3 regions of the Nocardia sp. NBC_01377 genome follow, and region 1 is predicted to be linked to each of the others. Evidence: riboswitches for the same ligand, from Rfam matches in the RefSeq annotation. Region 1 holds a riboswitch; each other region holds the start of a gene.
The links. A riboswitch is a leader RNA that binds a small molecule or an ion and turns the genes downstream of it on or off. The one in region 1 is predicted to bind cobalamin.
Positions count from the first base shown of each region.

Region 1 (7,725 bases):
AGTCCCAGTTCGGCGCGCAGCGCGGCCACCTGCTCCTGGGTGGGGTCGGCCCCGCCGACACGCGACAGGATCACCGTCGCCGCATCCGAATCCAGCGACTCGAACAGGCAGAACACCGCGAGCGCGACCAGCGACAGCACCACGATGGCGCCGCCGACGCGCCCGATCACGTAGCGAATCACGACCGTCGGCGTTCGCTACCGCGCCAACCACGTGGTCGTGTAGTTGGCCCAGTCGTCGGTGCCGGGCACCCCCGCCCGCACACCGCCCACATCGTTGCGCGCCGCGTCGGGCCGTTTGGCGAAACTGTGCAGGATGTATCCGCCTTCGTTCCAGAGTTGTTCCTGAAGTTCGTGATACAGTACCCGGCGGCGCTCCTGGTCGAGTGTCGCCCTGACCTCGGTGAATTTCGCGTCCCAGGCCGCGTTCCGCCATCCGGTGCCGTTGCTCGGCGAACCGGTGGTCATGGTCTGGCCGTAGAAGTAGTCGAGACTGTAGTTCCACCAACCGACGTGGGTCAGCGGCTGTTTCCCCGCAACCTGGGTGAAATAGGTGTCGGCGGGTACGGATTCGAGTTTCACGGTGATTCCGGCCGCCTTGGCGTGCTCGACCAACAGCGTCGCCGATTCGATCATGCCCGGCATGCCGTCGGCCGTCTGCAAGGTGACCGTGAGGTTCTCCTTGCCCGCCTGGCGCAGCAGTTCGCGCGCCCGCGCCGGATCGTAGGCGCGCTGCGGCAGCGAATCGTCGTAGAACGGCGCACCCTTGCCGTAGATGTCGTTGCCCAACTCGGCATAGCCGTAGTACACGGTGTCGACCATCGCCTGCCGATCGACGGCGAGGCGCATGGCTTGGCGCACCCGCACGTCGTCGAAGGGCGGGAGGTCGACGCGCATCTGGAAGGAATCCATGAGTCCGAACGGATGCAGCACGACGGTGATATCCGGATCGTTCTCCAGCGTGCGCGCCTGGAGATAGGACATCTCGTGCACGATATCGGCTTCCCCGGACAGGAAGGCGTTCACGCGGGCCTCGGTCTCGGCGATCTGGATGATCTCGACCTCGTCGAGCAGCACCAGCCCGTCCCAGTACCGGTCGTTGCGGCGCAACAGTGTTCGATCGCCGGGCGACCAGTTCGCCAGTGCGAAGGGGCCCGTGCCCACCGGCAGCGTCCGCGCGTCGAAGGTGGTCGTCCCGTCCTTGATGACGTAGCAGTACCAGCCCGCGAGCACCGAACCGAAATCGGCGAGTGGGGATTTCATCCCCACGATGACGCCCAGTTCGCCGTCGGCCCTGGTGCGCGACATGTCGATCATCGAGAGATCGCCGGCGGAATGTTTGGCCGGGTCGAGCATCCGCTCGAAACTCCAGAGGACGTCGCGGGAGGTCAGCGGTGTGCCGTCGCTGAAGACGACACCGGGACGCAACGCGATCCGCCACCGACTGCCGTCCGCGTCGGGCGTCAGCGATTCCGCGAGCCGGTAGCGCAGCGTCAGATCGTTGTTGTAGGCGACGAGTTTGTCCCAGACATTCTTGGAGACCGCGCCGCCCGCCGAACTGCCCGCCTGATACGGATCGAGTACGTCGACGCTCGCCGACCTGCCCGCGATCACCGAACGCAGTCGCCCGCCGGGACGCGGCGGCCCCTGCGGTCCCGCGGAGGCTGCGTCGTCGGCGGCGCAGCCGATCAGCGATCCGCCCGCCGACGCGGCCAGAGCCGCCGCTCCGGCGCCGAGCAGGAATGTCCGGCGCCGCAATGCGGGCACGGTCGATCTCGAGTTGTCCATGGCCATCCTCGTGGTGCGATCCCTCTACCGTGGACGCAGGTGTCCTGGCTCCCGGATCGACGCGCACCGCCTGCCTTCCAACCCGGGTAGGTCGTGGCAACGAGATCGGCGGATTACTCCTCGGTGACAGTTGCGGGACAGCCCCGGATTCGCACCGGTGTTCCCTTCGTCCGGATCAGACGTTACAAGGCGCGAGCCCCGAGCACACATCCCCGTGATTCGGCCGCGGAACCCGATGCGGCCGAATCACGGGGATGCACCGGCGGTCACACCGCGCCCGCGGTGGCACGACGACGCGCGGCCGCGATCCGGCGACCGATGACACCCTGTCGCGGTGCGAACAGGTACACCGCCGTGAAGGTCAGCCCCTGGACGACGACGACCATCGCCCCGGAGGCGGTGTCCAGGTGATAGCTCAGGTACAGGCCCGTCACCGCCGCCGCGACCGAGACCGCGGGGGCGATGACGAGCATGCGCTGGAATCGGTCGGTGAGCAGGTACGCGGTCGCGCCGGGAATGATGAGCATCGCGACCACGAGCACCACGCCCACCGCCTGCAACGCCACCACCGAGGTCAGCGCGAGCAGTCCGAGCAGGGCGATACCGAGCCAACGGGTGTTCAGGCCGATCGCGTGGGCGTGCACCGGGTCGAACGCGTAGAGGGTGAAATCGCGCCGCTTGAGGACGAGCGCCGTCAGCGTCAGCGCCGCCAGGACGACGATCTGAACGAGTTCGGATCGGCTGACCCCGAGCAGATTCCCGAACACGATGTGATTGAGATCGGTCTGACTCGGCGTCACCGAGACCAGTACCAACCCGAACGCGAACAGCGTCGTGAACACGATGCCGATCGCGGCGTCCTCCTTGATGCGGCTGGTCGACCGCACCACCCCGATCAGTGCCACCGCCAGGAATCCGAAGACGATCGCGCCGACCGCGAAGGGCAGGCCGACGATATAGGCCAGCACCACCCCTGGCAGTACCGCGTGGGAGACCGCGTCGCCCATCAACGACCAGCCGATCAGCACCAGCCAGCACGAGAGCACCGCGCAGACCACCGCCGCCGTCACGGTGGTGGCCAGCGCCCGCACCATGAATTCGTAGCGCAGCGGGTCGATGAAGATTTCCTCGAAACTCATTGCGCCCGTCTCACCTTCGGCCGTTCACACACGGTTGAGCACATCGAGGCCGAAGGCCGCGGCAAGATTCTCCGGGCGCAGCACCGTCTCCGGATCCCCCTGCGCCAGCACCGTTCTCATCAGCAGCACGGCTTCGTCGGCGAGGCCGGGCAGTGCGTGCAGGTCATGGGTGGACACCAGGACCGCGGCGCCCGCCGCCGCGAGTTCGCGTAGCAGCGCGGTGATGGCGGCTTCGGATCGCTTGTCGACACCGGCGAAGGGCTCGTCCAGCAACAGCACCGTCGCCCCCTGGGCGAGGGCACGACCGACGAAGGCCCGCTTCTTCTGCCCACCCGACAACCGCCCGATCTGCCGATCGCCGAGGTCGGTCAATTCGACCCGCTCCAGCGCCTCGGCCACCGCTTCCCGGTCCGCGCGCCGGGGGCGGCGGGTGAACCCCATCCGGCCGTAGCGCCCGGTCATCACCACATCGCGTACCGACAGCGGGAAACTCCAGTCGACGTCCTCGCTCTGCGGCACGTAGCCGAGAACGCCGCCGCGGCGCGCGGCCTTCGGGGCGACGCCGTCGACCAGCACCGTCCCGTGATCGGGTTCGATCGACCCCATGATGGTCTTGAACAGCGTCGACTTCCCGGAACCGTTCATCCCCACCAGGCCGCAGACCCGCCCGTGCTCGAGTCGCAGCGCGACGTCGTCGAGGGCGAGCACTTCGCCGTAGCGCACGGTGACGCCGTCGACCCGGATCGCGCTCACCGCTTCTCGCGCCTCGCCCGCTTCCCGCACCTCGCTCGGCTCCCGCGCCTCGCCCGCTTCGCGCGTGTCATTCGCTTCCCGCGTGTCACTTGCTTCCCGCGTGTCACTTGCTTCCCGCGTGTCACTTGCTTCCCGCATGTCACTGCCGCCCGGTGAGCGCGGCGCCGATGGTCTGCGCGGCGTGGCGGATCAGCGCCAGGTAGGTCGGTACCGGACCGTCGGCCTCCGACAGCGAATCCACGTACAGCACACCGCCGTACGAACTTCCCGAAGCCTCGACGACCCGGCGCATCGGCGCGTCGGACACCGTGGATTCACAGAACACCGCGGGCACCCGGTTGGATTTCACCATATCGATGACCGAGGCGATCTGCTGCGGTGTCGCCTGCTGTTCGGCGTTGACCGGCCAGATGTACTTCTCGGTCAGACCGGTGTCACGGGCCAGGTAGGAGAACGCGCCCTCGCAGGTCACCAGGGCACGCTGTCCGGCGGGCAGCGTACTCAGCGTCCGCACCAATTCCTCGTGGACTCCGCGTAATTCAGCCTTGTAGCGTTCGCCGTTGGCGCGGAAATCCGCGCCGTGTCCCGGATCGAGATCGGTGAAAGCGCGCACCATGTTGTCGACGTAGACGAGCACGTTCAACGGTGACATCCACGCGTGTGGATTCGGCTTGCCCCGGTAGGCGTCCTCACCGATCTCGATCGGTGCGACGCCCTCGCTGACCACCACGTGCGGCACCCTCACCTCGGAGACGAACCGGGCGAACCAGGCTTCCAGGTTCATCCCGTTGTCGATGATGAGATCCGCGCGCGTGGCCTTCCTGATATCCCCCGGTGTCGGCTCGTAGCCGTGGATCTCGGCCCCGGCCTTGGTGATCGACTCGACCTCGAGGTGCGGGCCCGCGACATTGCTCGCGATATCGGCGAGCACCGTGAACGTGGTCAGGACCACCGGTCGATCGCCGTCGGCGGCGCCACTGCCGCACGCGCTCGCGCCTATCGCCGACAAACCGAACGCGATCGTCGCGAGCAACCGGCCCGTGGCCGCGAGCCGCCGACGGCGGTGCCGAATCTTCATACGGCGAAATCTTAATGTTCGGGTCGACTAACTTACAAGTTCGAGAATGTGAAACCGAAATCGTCCGTATGGACGCGCCGGATCGGCCACGCCGGAGCCCGACCGGATCCGCACAGGTCCAGCCCTCGCAACGCCCGGATTCCGGAACGTGAGAATTCCTCGCGCGATCGACCGATCCGGGGGCGACCACCCCGCGAATTCCTTGTCCCGGCGAGCGGACATCGCCCCCGCTGATCACTCCGAAGTCCGACCAGGAGCTCACGATGAACACAGCCTTCCCGCTTCGCACCGTCGTCATGGACTGCCGTATCGAACCGGGTCCGATGACCGTGGCCCGAGCCCATCGCGAGATGCAACGGCACCTCGATTGTTCGGTGGACACCTGCCGCGTCCGCCGCCGGGCCCGCGCCGTGCTGGTTCGCGCGGGCGCCATGACCCTCGACGACCGCGCCCTGCCCTGACCCCGAAACGCCGAACGCCGCCCGCGGAGTCCACGGGCGACGTTCGGTCGTGTGCACTGTCGAATGCGGGTCAGATCACCGAGTTCATGATCGTGCCCGCGCTGGTCGCGACGGCGCCGCCTGCCATCGCGCCAGCCACCATCTTCGGCGACTGGAGGCTGCCGCCGTTCCATTTCTCCCAGGCGAAGCGACCGCCGCCGTAGGTGATGGCGGTGATGCCGGACAACTGAACGAGCCAGGTGAAATACCGGCCGATCTGCAACAGCTTGTCCGCCAGCGGTGGAGCCTCCGGGGTCGGATTGCCGACCTGCGCGAGGACCGTCTCATGTAGCGCGCAGAGGATCGTGCTCACTGTCATGCTCCTTCGGATGACGAGGTGATGCTCGAAAGGGGATTGACGAGAACAGGCGCACGCAGAAACTCGTTGACCTCACCAATTGAACAGCATCGGGTCGGTGCGATTGAACCGACACTCCGGTCCGCACATGACTCGGCTCACAGTCGTGTCCCGTGCGCCGAGAGGCGTAGCGTTCTAGGATTCGGAGTGCAGTTGGCTCGTCCGGGTTCACACCCGATTCGGCGCGATGTCGCGCCAAACCCCTTGTAGACGCCATAGAGCACCCTATTTCCGGGGAGGCCACCATGGATCACTTCGTCGCACTGCTCCTACTCTCGATCGCCGCGATCGCGGCGGTGATCGTCGCCAGCTACGCCACCGTCACGGCGACCTACTGGTTCGAATCGCGCCACTACGACGGGGCGAATCACCCGAGGTCTCTGCGGCGCGCTGAGAACCGCGTCGACCGTCGCCTCGCGGACTCACCCGTGCGCGGCTATCGCGCCGGCTCGGCGTCGGGGCGCAGATAGGCCACGATGGCATTGGTGAGTCCGCGTCGCGCGAGATCGAGGTCGGTGTAGGTACCGAACTGGCGTTCCGAGACGATCCCCCGCATAGCGCCGGGGATGAACGCGGCGACTTCGGCCACCCGATCCGGATCGACATCGAGTCCGGCGAACCCTCGACGGCAGGTCTCCAACCACGCCCGGCCCCACGACGCGAATTCGGCGGCGGTACGGGGATAGAGGCGTTCGAACTCCTCCCGATCACGCGGTAGCGCGGCGCGCAGATTCTCGATGGCGCGCGAATCCCCCGTGGTCAGCCCGTCGTACATGGTGTCGACGATCGCCGCCACCCGTTCGCGCAGCGAAGCGGACGACGGCGCGCCGACCGGCATATCGCCCCGGCGTTCGGCGATGTAGCCCAGCACCGCCGCCCACAATCCGTCGATATCGCCGAACTGGTACTTGACGGTCCCCCACGTGGCGCCGATCTCCTTGGCGATCCGGTTACCGGATACCGCCGCCGGATCACCGGTCGCCAGACACCGCAGCGCGGTGTCGAGCATCGACTCCCTGGTGGCGAGTCCGCGCCTGTTGCTGCGCCTGCCGAGCACCTCGGGATCCGTCATCCACCCGATCCTAGTGGCAACTCCACCGCGTCCGGATCCCGCGCGAACCAGTTTCACAGATGCTTCTGTTATTTTTTCACAGAGAGCAACATATGATCTTCCCTAAAGCCGGTGCGCGGTTGGACAATCCGGACGACTTCGCGTCGATCGGCATGACCGTCACCGGATTACCGGCGCTCAACGCGATCCGCAGCGTGGTCGCGGCCGCGCCGGGAATCCTCACGAGCGCCGATCTGCCCTGCGCGGATTCGGCGGGCGTTTCGAACTCTCGTAGCGGTCGGGAAAGACCCTACCCGACCCGCACCAGAAGCTTGCCGAAGTTGCGTCCCTCGAGCAGTCCCATGAACGCCTCCGGAGCCTGCTCGAGGCCGTCGACGACATCCTCGCGGTACTTGACGCGCCCCTCCGCGGTCCACCCCGACATATCCGTCAGGAAATCGTCGTACATCTCGTCGACGAACTCGGTCCGGATGAATCCTCGAACCGTCAGACTCCCGGTCAGAATACGAGAGTAGAAGGCGAGCCGTCGATTCGGCCCCTCCAGCGCGTTCCCGGTGTTGTAGTCGGCGATGAGAGGTAGGCCACCTTCTTCGGGCCGCCCGCGATCCCCACCGCACGCACGCCCTCGATACGCGCGATCTGGCCGACGGCGGAGCCCACCGGGCCACTCGCCGCGGCCACCACCAGCGGCTCACGCGCGGGACGACCGATCCGCAACAGACCCGAGTAGGCGGTGAAACCCGGCATGCCGAGCACGCCGAGCGCCGTCGACACCGGCGCCCGATCCGGATCGAGTACCCGCAGCCCTTTCCCCCGCGTGACCTGATGAGTCCGCCAGCCCGAATAAGACTGCACCACATCACCTTTCGAAAGTCCGGGCGCGCGCGACTCCAGCACCTCGGACACGGTGCCGCCGACCATGACGGCGCCGACCTCGACCGGGGCGGCATACGATTTCGGCGCGCTCATGCGGCCTCGCATACACGGATCGAGCGGCAGGTACAGCGTGCGCAACAGCACCTGCCCGTCGCCGGGCGG
Region 1 is NZ_CP109566.1:2,032,548-2,040,272, reverse strand. It holds gene OG225_RS09210 (ABC transporter permease) at 1-182, opposite strand, end outside; gene OG225_RS09205 (ABC transporter substrate-binding protein) at 198-1,787, opposite strand; cobalamin riboswitch at 1,804-1,999, opposite strand; gene OG225_RS09200 (metal ABC transporter permease) at 2,054-2,926, opposite strand; gene OG225_RS09195 (metal ABC transporter ATP-binding protein) at 2,951-3,709, opposite strand; gene OG225_RS09190 (metal ABC transporter substrate-binding protein) at 3,819-4,757, opposite strand; gene OG225_RS09185 (hypothetical protein) at 5,021-5,218, shown strand; gene OG225_RS09180 (hypothetical protein) at 5,289-5,570, opposite strand; gene OG225_RS09175 (hypothetical protein) at 5,861-6,085, shown strand; gene OG225_RS09170 (TetR/AcrR family transcriptional regulator) at 6,052-6,687, opposite strand; partial or broken gene OG225_RS09165 (dihydrodipicolinate reductase) at 6,774-6,961, shown strand; partial or broken gene OG225_RS09160 (NADP-dependent oxidoreductase) at 6,977-7,725, opposite strand, start outside.

Region 2 (7,725 bases), 3.4 Mb from region 1:
TCCCACGGATCCTCGTACAGGAACCGCAACCCCACGTCATAGGTCGCGCCACCCCACGCCTCGATCGACAACAGTTCCGGCGTCAGGCGGGCCACATGCCCGGCCACACCCAACAACCCATTGGTCCGCACCCGGGTCGCCAACAACGACTGATGCGCGTCCCGGAACGTCGTATCCGTCACGCCCACGGCCTTCTGCTCACGCAACGCCCGCGCGAAACCCTCGGGCCCCAACGCCAGCAACCGCTGCCGCGAACCATTCGGCGGCGCGACCTTCAGATCGATCGCGGGCAGCTTGTCATGCGGATACACCGTGGTCGGGCGTTCCCCGTGCGGCTTGTTCACCGTCACATCGGCCAGGTAGGTCAGGATCTTGGTACCGCGATCCGCCGAACCGCGCAGGGTCAGCAGTTGCGGACGTTCGTCGATGAACGAGGTGGTGACCCGACCCGCACGGAAATCCGGGTCCTCCAGAACCGCTTGCAGGAACGGGATATTCGTCGTCACACCGCGGATACGGAATTCGGCCAGCGCACGCGCCGCACGAGCGATCGCCGCTTCCAGATCGCGACCGCGACAGGTCAGCTTGACCAGCATCGAATCGAAGTACGCGCCGATCTCCGCGCCCAGGTTCGCGCCGCCGTCCAGGCGGATACCCGCGCCGCCCGGGGTGCGGTAGGCGGTGATACGCCCGGTGTCGGGCCGGAACCCGTTGGCCGGGTCCTCGGTCGTGATCCGGCACTGCAACGCGGCGCCACGAATCGTCACCGACTCCTGACTCAAACCCAGATCCGCCAGCGACTCCCCCGCCGCGATCCGCAACTGCGACTGCACCAGATCCACATCGGTGATCTCCTCGGTCACCGTGTGCTCGACCTGGATCCGCGGATTCATCTCGATGAACACGTGATTGCCGCGTTCATCGAGCAGGAACTCGACCGTCCCGGCGCACGAATAACCGATCTCACGCGCGAAAGCCACCGCGTCCGCACAGATCCGCTCCCGCAACACCGGATCCAGATTCGGAGCCGGGGCGAGCTCGATCACCTTCTGATGACGCCGCTGCACCGAACAATCCCGCTCGAACAGATGCATCACATTCCCGTGCTGATCGGCCAGGATCTGCACCTCGATATGACGCGGATTCACCACCGCCTGCTCCAGGAACACCGTCGGATCACCGAACGCCGACTCCGCCTCACGCGAAGCCGCCTCGATCGACTCACGCAACTGTTCGGGCTCGGCCACCCGCCGCATCCCGCGACCACCGCCACCGGCCACCGCCTTGACGAAGATCGGGTACTCCAGCTCGCTCGACGCGGCCAGCAACTCCTCGATATCGGCCGAGGGCGCGCTCGACGCCAGCACCGGAAGCCCCGCCGCCCTGGCCGCCTCGATCGCGCGCGCCTTGTTTCCCGCCAACTCCAACACCTCGGCCGACGGGCCGATGAAGGTGATGCCTTCCCTGGCACAGGCCGCGGCCAGATCCGGATTCTCCGACAGGAATCCGTACCCCGGATAGATCGCGTCGGCTCCGGCGGTCTTGGCCGCACCGATGATCGCCTCGATCGAGAGATAGGTACGGACCGGATGGCCCTTCTCACCGATCTGGTAGGACTCCGCCGCCTTCAACCGGTGGACCGAATTACGGTCCTCGTACGGGAAGACCGCGACGGTCCCGATGCCGAGTTCATACGCCGCACGAAAGGCACGGATGGCGATCTCGCCGCGATTGGCAACCAAGACTTTCGAGAACATTGGCTTAAGGTACCCGCCCCGGAGGCGGCTGCCGACAGGGAAGTGCCCTTCGCAGAAATCTTCACAACAGAACTAGCACGGTTGCGAAGTTGTGTTCATCGTACGGTCACATGCTGCGACGATGAACCGCGGACCCGGCGCTGCGAATTAGCTCACACGAATCGCTCCATGGTAGCTGGAACGTATCGCACCGCCACGGCGCCCGACCGGCCGTTCCGCGCATGCTGACGAGTGCAACTGGTTCGCCGAGCGCAGACGAGATGGAGCCCCTACGTCGCGCCTCGGCGTCGAACCCGTCCGCCGCGATGTCGGCGGACAGGCGAGAGGGAACCCGGCGGGAATCCGGGACTGTCCCGCAGCGGTATGCAGGAACGACTGCCGTCACGAGCACTGGGCGTCCTGGGAAGCGACGGCCAGTAGGTGAGCCCCGTCCGTGATCGGCCAGTAAGTCCCGCGCCCGCGAGTCCGAAGACCTGCCACACTGTGCCGGATACGCCGTATCCGGCCGCCACCGCCTCGCGGACCACCGGTGCCGATTTCTCGGGCTCCGACCGCGCCCTCCGAGACATCCCGCTGATTCGCACTGCCCTCATGGCGATGGCTCACGACCACAGCACTGGAGTATCGACGCAACTGTTCTCCGCACACTCCGTTCACCGCAACGGTTCTCGGGCTGCCCCGGGTCGGCCCGATCCAAGAGTTGAAGCGCACCACCGAGTCCTAGTGGGGCCGGGCGCATCGACGCCGAACGATTGCACGCCATCGCCCAGGATCTGCGCCGCACCCAATTCGCCTAATTGCTCGCGGCCGGAATGGATTCGGTGCCGATGGGCACCTTCTCCCACAACGACCAGGTCCTCGACACCGCCGTTCTCCTCGGCGCGCTGCCGCCGCGTGTGGCGGGTATCACCGATCCGCTCGACCGATATTTCGCCGCCGCGAGCGGCACCGACACCGTCGAACCGCCGGAGATGACCACATGGTTCGACACCAACTACCACTACCCGGTGCCCGAGATCACGGCGGAGACCACCTTCGCCCTGCATTCCGAACAATTGCTGAAGCAGGTGGACGAGGCGCTCGCCCTCGGCGTGCCGGCCCGGCCCGTGGTGATCGACCCCGTCACCTTCCTGAAATCGGCCGAGGATGCCTCGGGCGCGCCGCTGCGGCGGTTGCCCGCGTTGGTTCCGCTCTCCCGTGACCTGCTCGCCCGGCTCGCGACGAAGGGCGTGGCCCGGGTCCAGATCGATGAGCCGGTGCTGGTGACGGAATCTCACCGAATCCGAGATCGACGCGGAGCCGTTCGCGCGGCCACGGCGATGTCATTCCGCCCGCGGCTTCGGCCTGCGCCGCGAGGTGTAGGCCTCACAGGCTTCGCCCGCGCGCTCGACGGCGCGTAACCGCGCTCTGGGATCGATTCCGCGAGTGCCACTTTCGCGGGCGCCGTCGTCACGGGGACCGACGCCCCTGCCGTCGATCCCGCGCCGCCACGACATGTGACTCGAACAACGATCCATTCGTCACGCCTCCTCGCACGTCGACCTCGTCCGTCACCCCTCTTCGACGCGCGATCGTGCGATCCGGTTCCCGCGATCTCCAGCGGGTTTTCCCAGGATGCGGAATCCGGGCCCGACGACGCGGGCCCGCGGGTGATCCGACGTGACGGCCGCACGGTGGACACCGACGCGGCGCGGCGGACCGGGCATCAGAAGATCCCCTCACGAACCTCCGGTGCCCGGTCCGGTACCACGGGCGCCACGACGAACGGCGGCTGATCGAGTGCGCCCGCACCGACTCCGGTCCTGCTCGCCGCGTCGAGAAACGGTCGTACCCCGCAGGTTTACTACCCCGGCCGCGAGAATCCGAAACGTTTCGAAGTCGGACACGCGAACGGGTCGGGGTCGACGGTGCGACTCCGCGCGGCGCGTCGGTGACGGCGACCCGGACCGCGCGCGCCACCCCCGAGCGATCCGTTCCGCCCGAGGTTTCGAACTCGGAAACGCCGCGCGAACGGGGCGAACGCGTAATATGTGGTTCTTCGCGCATCCCTCGGCTCGCTTCGGGCCCCTTGCTGCCCCTTCGCACGCTACGCAAGGTTGACCTGTCACTGAAACCCCTCGCAAGAGTGGATCTTTGTACGCGAGAACTCCGTTTTGTGCAATGTTTGCGAAGGCCGCCGGTTACTATTCGGCCGTGCGCAAGATGTACGCGGGCGCCCGGCTACGGCGACTGCGCGAGGAAAGACGGATGACCCAGGCCGCGCTGGCGAAATCCCTCGACCTATCGCCCAGCTACCTCAACCAACTCGAGCGCGATCAGCGGCCGCTCACCATCCCGGTCCTGCTGAAACTCAATTCCACCTTCGACCTCGACGTCCAGTTCTTCGCGGCCGATTCGGACGCGCGACTGGTCTCGGATCTGCACGAGGTGCTGGTCGACGCGGCGGGCGGTGACAGCGCGCCACTGACCGAGGTGGAAGAACTCGCGACCAGGCAGCCGGAAGTGGCGCGCATCCTCGTCGCCATGCACCGCAGGCTACGGGCGGCCACCGATCAACTCGACCTGTTCTCCTCCCGGGTGTCCGCCCCGTCCGGAGTCCCGGGCACCCCCATGCCGTACGAGGACGTGCGCGACTTCTTCTACGACCACCACAATCACATCCCGCACCTGGATCTGGCCGCCGAGCACCTGTTCGACGAATGCGGGCTCACCATCGGATCACTGGATCGTCAGCTGGCGCGGATCGCCGAGGAACGCGCCGGGGTCACCGTGCTGGTGCGCGGCGACGGCGCCGACCCGTCGATTCCGAAACGCCACTACGACGCCGACAGCCGCACCCTGACCCTGGCGCGCCGATTGCGCCCGGGCCAGCGCGCGTTCCAGATCGCGACAACACTCGGATTCCTGCTCTACGGCAACGATCTCGACATCGTGCTCGACGAGACCCCCTCGCTCGTCGGCGAATCGCGCACCCTGGCCCGCATCGGTCTGGCCAACTACTTCGCCGGCGCGCTGGTCCTTCCCTACGGCCGTTTCCTGCGCTCGGCCGAGGAACTGCGCTACGACATCGATCTGCTCAGTCTGCGTTTCGAGGTCGGCTTCGAGACGATCTGCCACCGGCTGAGCACGCTGCAACGCCAGGGGCAGCGCGGCGTTCCGTTCTTCCTGGTCCGCACCGATCGCGCGGGCAATATCTCCAAACGCCAGTCGGCGACCGCGTTCCACTTCTCCCGGGTCGGCGGCAGCTGCCCGCTGTGGGTGGTGCACGAGGCCTTCGCCCATCCCGGCCGCATACTCACCCAGGTCGCGTCCATGCCCGACGGGCGGCGCTACCTGTGGATCGCGCGCACCGCGATGACCGCGCCGCAGGGCTTCGGCACCGCGACGAAGAATTTCGCGATCGGCGTCGGCTGCGATATCGAATACGCCGACCGCCTGGTGTATTCGACCGGATTGCAACTCGGTGATCCGGCGGCCGCCGTGCCGATCGGGGCGGGATGCAAGGTGTGCGAGCGGCCGACCTGCGCACAACGCGCGTTTCCACAGATCGGCAGCCCACTGGCCGTCTCCGAGCACATCAGCACCGATCTGCCGTATCCGCGCGCCCTGCGCTGAATTCGGCTCGCCGCCACCGGGTCAGGACTTCGCCAGATACTCCAGGCGTTCGGCGTCGACGGCGGCGCGCATCATGCTCGCCAATCCCGGATGTTTGTCCAGACGCGGATCCTCGCGCACCACCTCGCGGGCGAAATCCTGTGCGGCGGTGATCGTTTCCAGATCATCGAGCAGCGAGAGCAGCCGTAGCGAACGCGCCGTGCCCGACTGGGCCGAACCGAGGACGTCACCCTCGCGACGCTGGCGCAGATCGAGCACCGACAGTTCGAAACCGTCGGTGGTCCCCGCGACGGCGGTCAGACGCGCCATGGCCGAACCGCCCGGCGCGGCATCGGTGATCAGCAGACACAGGCCCGGATGCGCGCCGCGTCCGATGCGGCCGCGCAACTGGTGCAGCTGACTCACGCCGAAACGATCGGCGTCGAGGATCACCATGACCGTCGCGTTGGGCACGTCGACGCCGACTTCGACCACGGTGGTGCAGACCAGCACATCGATATCGCCGTCGTTGAACGCGCGCATGGCCCGGTCCTTCTCGTCCGCGTGCAACCTGCCGTGCAGCAGTCCGATCCGCACATCCGCCAGCGGACCGGCACGCAACATGTCGAAGACCTCGACGGCGGCCTGCGTGGTCGGAGGTTCCTTCTCCGGGGTCGCCTTGCCCTTGCCTTTCGCCGTGCCACCTTTCGCCGTTTGCCCCTTGCCCGCGCCGCCGTCCTCCTCGTCCTCGCCGATGCGCGAACAGACCACGTACGCCTGCCTGCCCGCGGCGACCTCTTCGAGGATGCGCTCCCACGCGCGGTCGACCCAGTTCGGATGCTGTTTGCGCGGAACCACTTTGGAGGTGATCGGTGAACGGCCTCTCGGCAGCTGGGTGAGCGTCGACGTCTCCAGATCGCCGAGGGTCGTCATCGCGATGGTGCGCGGGATCGGTGTCGCGGTCATGACCAGCAGATGCGGGCTGGTTCCGGATTTCGCCTTGGCGCGCAACGCGTCCCGTTGCTCGACGCCGAACCGGTGCTGTTCGTCGACGATCACCATGCCCAGATCGAAGAATTCCACCGCGTCCTGGATGAGCGCGTGGGTGCCGATCACGATCCCCGCTTCGCCGGTCACCGCGTCCAGGAGCGCGGCCTTCTTGGTGGCGGTGGACATGGACCCGGTCACCAGGACCACCTTGGTCGCCTGATCCGCCGCGCCGAGTTCACCCGCGGTCGCAAGTTCGCCGAGCATCGCGCGCAGCGACCGATAGTGCTGGGCGGCCAGCACTTCCGTCGGCGCGAGCAGCGCGCATTGCTGACCGGCGTCGACCACCTGCAACATCGCGTGCAGGGCCACGATGGTCTTACCGGAACCCACCTCGCCCTGGAGCAGCCGATGCATGGGCTGCACGCGGGACAGATCCGAGGAGATCTCCGCGATCACCTCCTGCTGCCCCGCGGTGAGTTCGAACGGGAGTTTCTTCTCGAAGGCCGCCGCGATGCCGTCGGTACGGGGCGGGCACGACCGCGCCGTCCGCCCCGCCACCTCGTGCCGACGCTCGGCCAGCACCAATTGCAAGGCCAACGCCTCGTCGAAACGCAGCCGTTCCTTGGCCTGGTCGATATCGGCTCTGCTCTCGGGCAGGTGGATCGAGCGCAGTGCGTCGGAGATCTTCATCAACGCGCGTTCCTCGCGCGTGTGCTCGGGCAGCGGGTCGTCGATCGGGTCGAGTTGTTCGAGCACCTGGCGCACACAGGCGAGCAGATCCCAGCTCTGCACCTTCGCCGTGGCCGGATAGACCGGGATGAACTCCCGCTCCATGAACGAGACGTCCACGCCACCGGCGCCTTTCGCGCTCTCGGCGAGTCCGCGCAGATCACCGCCGCCGCGCACCCTGGTGAAGGTGCCGACCGAATCGTCCTCGGTCTCGGGCAGAATCAGGTAGCCGGGATGCGAGAGATTCCAACTGCCGGGCCGCCAGTAGCTGACCGTGCCCGACATCATCGCCCGCAGCCCTTCCTTGACGACGTATTTCACCTTGTCGCCGTTGAAGAAGGTCACATCGACCGGGCGTCCCGCGCCGGTGTCGAGCATCACCTTGAGCAGGGAACCGCGCCGATTGCGCATCGGCTTGAGTTCGGTCTTGGCGATCCGGCCGATGACGGTGATGTGCGAACCGTCCTCGGGTTTCTCCTCGGTCAGCGGCTGACCCTGGGTCGCGTAGCGCAGCGGGTAGTGCCGCAGCAGATCCTCCACGGTACTCATGTCGAAGGACTCGGCCAGCGAATCGGCCGCCTTCGCCCCGAGGATGTGATCGAGCCGATCACCGAGTGTCGCCATGCCTCATTCCTTCGTCCGCGCGCGGGTCATT
Region 2 is NZ_CP109566.1:5,400,251-5,407,975, forward strand. It holds gene OG225_RS24840 (pyruvate carboxylase) at 1-1,757, opposite strand, end outside; cobalamin riboswitch at 2,080-2,232, shown strand; partial or broken gene OG225_RS24845 (5-methyltetrahydropteroyltriglutamate--homocysteine S-methyltransferase) at 2,374-3,028, shown strand; gene OG225_RS24850 (short-chain fatty acyl-CoA regulator family protein) at 3,951-5,372, shown strand; gene recG (ATP-dependent DNA helicase RecG) at 5,394-7,694, opposite strand; gene OG225_RS24860 (DAK2 domain-containing protein) at 7,721-7,725, opposite strand, start outside.
Region 2: it holds a riboswitch for cobalamin, as region 1 does, so the genes downstream of both, OG225_RS24845 (5-methyltetrahydropteroyltriglutamate--homocysteine S-methyltransferase) here and OG225_RS09205 (ABC transporter substrate-binding protein) in region 1, are expected to answer to the same signal.

Region 3 (7,725 bases), 2.9 Mb from region 1:
GCGTCGTCCGGCCGTGCGATTCGGTCCGATCCGGTTCGGGCTCTTCCGCGGCGGCCCCGGAGACCGAACCGGCGCGAATCGTCTGTAGCAGGACGTGTACCTCGGCGAGCGCTTCCTTGCTTGCCGTCTTGATCGCGGCCAGCGCCGTGGCGGCCTGCTGCGGTTTCCTGTCGAACAGTTCCAGCGCCACCGAGGACTGCACGTTGATGAGCGAAAGACTGTGCGCCAGAACGTCGTGCAATTCGCGGGCGATGGCGAGACGTTCCTCGCTCGCCCGCCGTTCCAATTGGGCCTCCTCGTCGCGACGCGCCGCTTCGACGCGCTGCGCGCGGGCCTCCAGCACCGCTCGACGCTGACGGATCCCCTCTGCCACCGCCACCAGGACGCCGAGCCAGGCCATGATGCCGAACTGCTGCCATGCGTCGGTCGGGCGACCGATCAGATGCGGTACCGGCCAGACCATCAACAGGTATCCCGCGGGCACCAACGGGTAAGTCCACCATCGTGATCCGATGATCGCCGCGGTGAGGAAGGAGATGACCAGCGAAATGAAGATCGGGCCGTATCCGTAGTCGAGCGCGAGGTAGATCCCGGCCGCCGCGAGCGCGATCAGCAGCACCGCGAGCGGCTGACGCCTGCGGAATACCAGCGCGATCGGCCCCGCGAGCAGCAGGATGTAGCCGAACAGATCCAGCGACTGCACGTCGTCCTGGCCCAGATTCGCCGCGCGTCCTCCCAGTACCTGCACGACCGCGACGGCGAAGGCGAGTCCACAGTCCCACAGGACCGAGCCACGATTGGGTATGCCTGGCGCTCTCACCCCTGTGAGACTAGTCCGCCTCCTCGCATATTCCGCCGGTCGCGGGTACACGAAGTACACCGCCCGGATAGGCCGCGCCGCGTACCCGGACGACCGCCGCGCGACGTACCCGCCGGTGCCGCCCGCGATGGATTCGCTCGAGCATGGCGGATATCGGCCCTCGCCGTCGCCGGTAGACCACGTGGTAGCGGGACCGCTTCGTGGCAGCGGGAACTCGTGCGCGCGCGACGGGGAGCGGATCGGTGCGGTTACCCGTTCCGAGTAGCGAATTCCAGGTTCGGCGGGGTCGTCCGGGTATTGTCCAGTCATGTCCGACCAGCCGATTCGCTTTCCGGATCTCTCCGCTCGTCCGCACGAGCTCAAAGTCGAGCGCGTCATGTCAGCACCACCGGCGTTGCTATACGCGGCACTCACCCAGGGTTTCGATATCTGGTTTGCCGCACCCGGTTCGGTGCTGATGAAGCCCGCTGTGAACGAGCCCTTCTTCTTCGAGACCGAACACGCGGGCAACCGCTATCCGCATTACGGCCGATTCCTTCGCCTGGAACCGGAACGCCTGGTCGAACTGACCTGGGTCACCGGCGCCGACGGGACCGAGGGCGCGGAAACAGTCGTCACCTTCCAATTCGTCCATCAGCCGCGCGGTATCCGACTTCGCTTGCGGCACGCGGGTTTTCCGAACGAGGTGGCGCGCGATCGGCATCTGGTGGCCTGGCCGCTCGTGCTGGAGCAACTCGATCGCCGTACCGGCACCGTGGACTGAATCCGGCGAGTAGGTTCGTCTGCGATCGCATCGAACTCTGTGACTTCTGTGAAAGGACCGTGATGCCTACTCGTACCGCGCGCACCGCTTGGACCGGCGGCCTCCAGGACGGCTCGGGCCAGGTCGAACTGGCCAGCTCGGGTGTCGGCAAATACGACGTGTCGTTCCCGAAGCGTTCCGCCGAGGACGCCGACGGCACCATCAGCCCCGAGGAGTTGATCGCCGCCGCGCACTCCTCCTGCTACGCGATGGCGCTCTCGGCGCAGATCGGCAACGCGGGTGGAACGCCGGAGAGCCTGGATGTCAGCGCCGACGTCACTCTCGGTCCGGATCCGGCGGGCGGATTCCGTATCGCCGGGATCAAGCTGACCGTGCGTGGCCGGGTTTCCGGCCTCGACGCCGACGGTTTCGCGGCCGCCGCGGCCGCGGCCAAGGCCGGATGCCCGGTGAGCAAGGCGCTCGCGGGCGTCGACGAGATCTCCCTCGACGCCGCGCTGGTCTGACGCGCCGACTTCCCGCGCACCCGAGGGGTCGGTGCGCGGGAAGTTCCGGCGACGCGAGGCGGTGTCACCGGCGGAAGTGGTTCCGCGCGGCAGGTCTGTACATCGCGACGACGGCGATCGGTACGGCGAGGATGTGGACCGTTCGCAGGGTCGCCACCAGCACGTCGTCGACGGTCGCGCCGATGAGGATCGCGCCCAGGTCATCGGCATCGAGCGCGGCGGTCAGGGGTTCGATCAGCAGCGAGGCCAGGCCGACGACGCCGATGCCGAATGTCAGCAGCAGCCGGGCCCATCGATCGCCGTGCGTCATCCGGATCGCCACGAGCAGTACGGCCGTATACAGGACGCAGCGCGTCGTCAGCTCGATCGCGAGGTCCGCGGGCTCGACGTCGGAATCGTCCAGCGCGATCGCGACCCGCGCGATCGTCTCGGCGATCCCGGCCAGCAGCGCGACGACCAAGGCCAGATACGCGACCGCGACCGGGCGCGGCACGTGATCGGCCCGACGCAGCGACGCGGGAACGGAAAAGGCAGTGTCGGTCATGAGACCGACACTGCCTTCGTCCATGCGACGCGCGGATCACACCGCGGTAGCGACTTCTTCCCGTACCGGGGTAGTGGATCGGGTGGTGAATTCGGTCAGGAACGCGAAGCCGAGGCCGAGCGCGGCCCAGAGCGTCGCGGTCTGCGCCAGTGACGCCACCCGGAACTGCCACAGCAGGCTCGCCGGGAAATCCGCCTTCACCTCGTCGACGCCTGGCAGCAGGACGTAGCCGAGCGTGACGACGACGACGAAGGCCGCGACCCCGCCGATCAGTCGGAGCGTGTCGAGTTTTCCGTGCAGCGATTTGTACACGTAGACCCCCGCGCCGACGGCGACGAGACCCAACAGGACCGACGCCACCCACAGCAGTGTGCGGTCGTTGATGGTTTCCGGGTCGCCCACCGCGGGCGGGTTCGCCGGATATTTGAAGAACGGCACCGCCGCGATGGCGAGCCATCCGCCGATGCCGAGTCCGAGTGCCAGCCTCGGACCCGAAAGCGTGGTGAAACGTCGCGCGTGATGCGCCGCCGCCGCGAAGATCGCGCCGAAGGCCATACCGCCGAGTCCGAGCGCGAGGAACTGCCCGGCCTTCTGGCCGTCCCGGCTCACCAGGGGTTCCTCTTCGTCACCGTGGGTGTGACCCGCGGACTCGGCCGCCTCCTGATGCGCCGGTTCCGAGGCCGACGCGGCCTCTTCGATGGCGATGGCGGCGTCGATCTTGGGTTCACCGACGAAGTAGCCGACTGTCGCGGCCAGCAGGCCGGCGATCAAGCCGGCCAGCAGGCCACGTAACAGCAGGGTTTTCAAAGAGCCGCCCAGCGGGTCGGCGGTCGTCGGTGGTGTCAGTGGCACGGAACACCCAGCAGGTGGCGGCCATCGTGCATCAACTCGTGCATGAACATCCCACTGCGTGAGATGGCGCCCTGGTCGAAACCGACCAGGTACAGCGTGAGCAGTGCGAGAAGTACGACACCTACTGTGATGAGAACGGTCGCCAGCGATTCGGCGGTCCGGCTCGGTGAATGCGCGATGGCCATTCGAGTCCTCCTAGGGATACGCGTCCCGTCGAGTTGATGCGACGGTGCCGGCGTCTGGCTTTCCGGCACCGGGACCCGGTGCGTGGAACACAGTGGCGCGACCGCTCCGGATTTCCACCGGATGACCTGGTCACCATCGCTCTATCACTCGAACTGTGACACCTGGCCGCACTCCGCGTCAATACGGACCGTGGCGCGTGCCCCCGCGCACGGCGCGTCTACCAGCATGTCCGATACCCGCGACTGCCGGTAGATCGCCTGATTCGCTCAGGAACCGGAGGTGGCCGGCACGTCGATGACGACCTCGAATTCGAGCAGCGAAGCACCCGTCGACACCGGCTTCTGCCCGCCCCCGCCCGCGTGCGCCGTGCGCGCGGGCCCGTCCCGCCACGCGGCGAACGACTCCTCGGTATCCCACTGGGTGACGACGAAGTACCGATCGTCCCCCGCCACGGGCCGCAGCAATTGGAAACCGAGGAACCCCGGCGACCCCTCCACCGCGTGCGCCCGATGGGCGAACCGCTTCTCCAACTCGGGGCCCGCGCCCTCGGGAACCTCGATCGCGTTGATCTTCACAACAGCCATGCCCCCGACAATACGGAGATACCGCCCCGAGTCCCACAACCGTTCCGTGCCCACCCCACCCCCCACCCCACCTCCCGCCCACCCCTCCCACCCCGGCGCGAGCCTTTCGAGCGCCCGGTTCGCGGCCGTCTCGCGTCCGAGCGGTCGAAGCGCATGCGCCGCAGGCGCGAGTCTCGACCGCTCGGACGCGAGACATAAGGGCCGCGAACCCGCCACGCCGCAGGCGCGGCAAAATGTTCCAGTGCTGTATGACGAAGGTGGTTCCGGGACGCCCATCCTGCTGTTGCACGGTTTGATGGGTAGTGCGCGGACCTGGTCCGACCACCTGGCGTGGCTGCGCCCGTTCGGGCACCTCTACACCTTCGACGCCGCCGGTCACGGCCGTCCGGCGCCCGCCGAGTTGTCCACCGAGGCCTTCATCGCCGATCTGGCCGCCGCCACCGAGGTGATCACCGAGCCGATGGTCGTGATCGGCCATTCCATGGGCGGCCTGCACGGCTGGGTTTTCGCCGCGGAGTTCCCCGATCGGGTGCGCGGGCTGGTGGTGGAGGACATCGCCCCCGATTTCACCGGCCGCACCGCCGACGACTGGGCCGCGATGGTCGAGTCGTGGCCGCAGCCGTTTCCCGACGCGGACGCGGTGATCGATTTCTTCGGCCCGGTCGCCGGTCGCTATTTCCTGAATTCGTTCGAGCACGGCCCCGACGGTTATCGGCTGCACGGCGCGGTCGCCACGTTCCGCGATATCTCCCAGGAGTGGGGGAGTCGGGATTTCTGGGCGCAGTGGCGTGCCGTTCGGGTGCCGACCCTGTTGATCGAGGGGGAGCACACCATCACCCCGCCCGCGCAGATGCGGCAGATGGCTGAAGTCAGGCCGGGCACCGACTACGTATTGGTCAAGGATGCGGGACATCTCGTGCACGACGATCAGCCGGAGCGTTATCGCGCCGAGGTGGAGCGGTTCCTGCGCCGAGTTCTCGGCGATTAACCGGGAGACCCGCCCTCGCCCGCCAGCGCGAACAGCCCGTCCTCGGTCTGTTCGATCAGTCCGTCCATCAGCAGCGAATCGAGCGCGCGGTCCCGCTGGCCCGGATCTCTGGTCCACGCGAGATCCAGCCGGATCCGCTCGACCGGTCCGGTGGCGTCGCGCAGCACGTCGAGTAGCCGCCCCCTGGCCTGGCGGTCGGTGCCCTCGTATTTCTGGGTGCGCCGCACGGTGTCCGACGCCGGTCGTCCCGCGGTGATCCACGCGCAACTCGGCAGCGGGCAGCGGGCGCAGTCGGGATTGCGCGCGGTGCACACGGTCGCGCCGAGTTCCATCAGGGCGGCGGAGAAGGTGGCCGCGCGGTCGACGGATTCGGGTAGTAGCGCCTCGGTTTCGGGGAGGTCGCGCGAGGAGGGATTGCCCGCGTCCGCGAGTCCGTGCACCGCGCGCGCCACCACGCGGCGAACGTTCGTGTCGACCACGGGAACACGCTGACCGTAGGCGAAACAGGCGACCGCGCGTGCCGTGTACGCCCCGATGCCGGGCAGGCCGAGCAGCACGTCGACATCGGAGGGCACCTCGTCGCCGTGGTCGGCGGCGAGGACGCGCGCGCATTCGTGCAACCGCAGCGCCCGGCGCGGATAGCCGAGTTTTCCCCAGGCCCGCAGCACCTCGGCCTGCGAGGAGGCCGCCATCGCCGATGGCACCGGCCAGCGCGCGACCCACTCACGCCAGATCGGTTCGACGCGGACGACGGGAGTCTGCTGGAGCATGATCTCGCTCATCAGGATCTGCCACGCGGTCACTCCGGCATGCCGCCAGGGGAGGTCGCGGGCGGTCGCGGCATACCATCGCAGCAACACCTCGGCATCGACCGCGTCGGGGGCGATCGCGCGCCGCGCGGAGACGACACGCCTTGTGGTGGCGGTCATATTCCTCACCGTTCCTGTCGTAGCACGGCAAGTCGATATTTGCCGACCCGTAACGCGCCGGACTCGCTGGTAGCGGTACGCCTGTGCACAATGGACGGTATGCCTGATTCCAATCCGATCAGCGCCTGGAAATCCCTTCGCGAGGGCAACGAGCGCTTTGTCAATGGCACGCTGCTGCATCCTAGCCAAGGAGCCGCCGACCGAGCCAAGTTGGTGAGCGGACAGCATCCGTCCGCGATCCTGTTCGGCTGCGGTGATTCCCGGGTCGCCGCCGAACTGATCTTCGACCAGGGCCTCGGCGACATGTTCGTGGTCCGCACGGCGGGTCACGTGGTCGACAGTTCGGTGCTCGGTTCGATCGAATACGGCGTGCAGGTGCTCGACGTCCCGCTCATCGTCGTGCTCGGGCACGACAGCTGCGGTGCGGTCAAAGCCACCATCGACGCGCTCGACGGCGGCGAGGTGCCGGGCGGATTCATCCGCAGCGTGGTCGAGAAGGTCGCCCCGTCCATTCTGATCGGCCGCCGCGAGGGTCTGGAGACCGTCGACGAGATGGAGGCCAGGCATGTGGTGGAGACCAGCAGGCTGCTGATGCAGCGTTCGATGATCATCTCCCAGCGGGTGGCGACCGGTGAATGCGCTATCGCGTGTGTCACCTACAAGCTGGTCGACGGCAGGGTTCAACTACATCGTGTCGTCGGCAACATCGGCGAGGTGGTCTGAGCCGCCGTTCGCCCAGCGTACGGTGGTGAAATCGATCGGCGCGTCGGCGTAGGACGACTCGACACGCCGAGGTCCTGAGTCGCGTAATCCTCCCGTGCCTTTAACGTTGAGGCGTGCTGGAACCGACTGGACCGCTGCCACCGGAGATCTACTGGCGTCGTCGTGTCTTCGCCATCGGCGCTCTGGTCGTGGCGTTCGCCTTGGTGATCTGGTTGGTGGTGATGGTCGCGCGCGGCGGCAACTCGCCCGGTGATCCGAATGCCACCGGTGGTGCGGGCTCTACGTCGTCGGTCAAGAATTCCTCGTCCACAGCGTCGGGGGGCGGGGAATCGTCGAAGACGACGGGCAGTGCCGCCGCGACCGCCACCGCGGTCGCGGCGGGCCAGTGCCCCGATCAGTCGCTCGCGGTGAAGGTCACCGTGGAGCAGCCGACCTACCGGCCGGGTGAGCAGCCGGTCTTCGGCATCGTCATCACGAATATCTCGTCGGTGGCGTGCGCCCGCGATGTCGGTTCGGGTCTGCAACAGATCTCGGTGTACTCGCTGGACGGCCAGCGCAGGCTGTGGTCGAGTACCGACTGCTATCCCGACGGCCAGCCCGATATGCGCACCCTCAATCGCGGTGAGCAGGCGGCTTTCCAGGTCACCTGGTCCGGCTCCACCTCGCAGCCCAATTGTGCCGGCGAACGCGTCCCGGTCCCGGCGGGCGCCTATTCGGTTGTCGCGCAGCTCGGTTCGGTCCGTAGCGCGGCCGAGCCGTTCAATATCGCCTGAGAGTCCTTATTCGCCTCGCGACTTGCGTAATCCGCAGAGCCGGATCGCCGACCGCAGATC
Region 3 is NZ_CP109566.1:7,989,410-7,997,134, forward strand. It holds gene OG225_RS36725 (sensor histidine kinase) at 1-820, opposite strand, end outside; gene OG225_RS36730 (SRPBCC domain-containing protein) at 1,128-1,583, shown strand; gene OG225_RS36735 (OsmC family peroxiredoxin) at 1,646-2,086, shown strand; gene OG225_RS36740 (hypothetical protein) at 2,151-2,630, opposite strand; gene OG225_RS36745 (CbtA family protein) at 2,667-3,482, opposite strand; gene OG225_RS36750 (CbtB-domain containing protein) at 3,473-3,667, opposite strand; cobalamin riboswitch at 3,699-3,820, opposite strand; gene OG225_RS36755 (antibiotic biosynthesis monooxygenase) at 3,935-4,252, opposite strand; gene OG225_RS36760 (alpha/beta fold hydrolase) at 4,494-5,240, shown strand; gene OG225_RS36765 (A/G-specific adenine glycosylase) at 5,237-6,169, opposite strand; gene OG225_RS36770 (carbonic anhydrase) at 6,269-6,892, shown strand; gene OG225_RS36775 (hypothetical protein) at 7,006-7,665, shown strand; gene radA (DNA repair protein RadA) at 7,672-7,725, opposite strand, start outside.
Region 3: it holds a riboswitch for cobalamin, as region 1 does, so the genes downstream of both, OG225_RS36750 (CbtB-domain containing protein) here and OG225_RS09205 (ABC transporter substrate-binding protein) in region 1, are expected to answer to the same signal.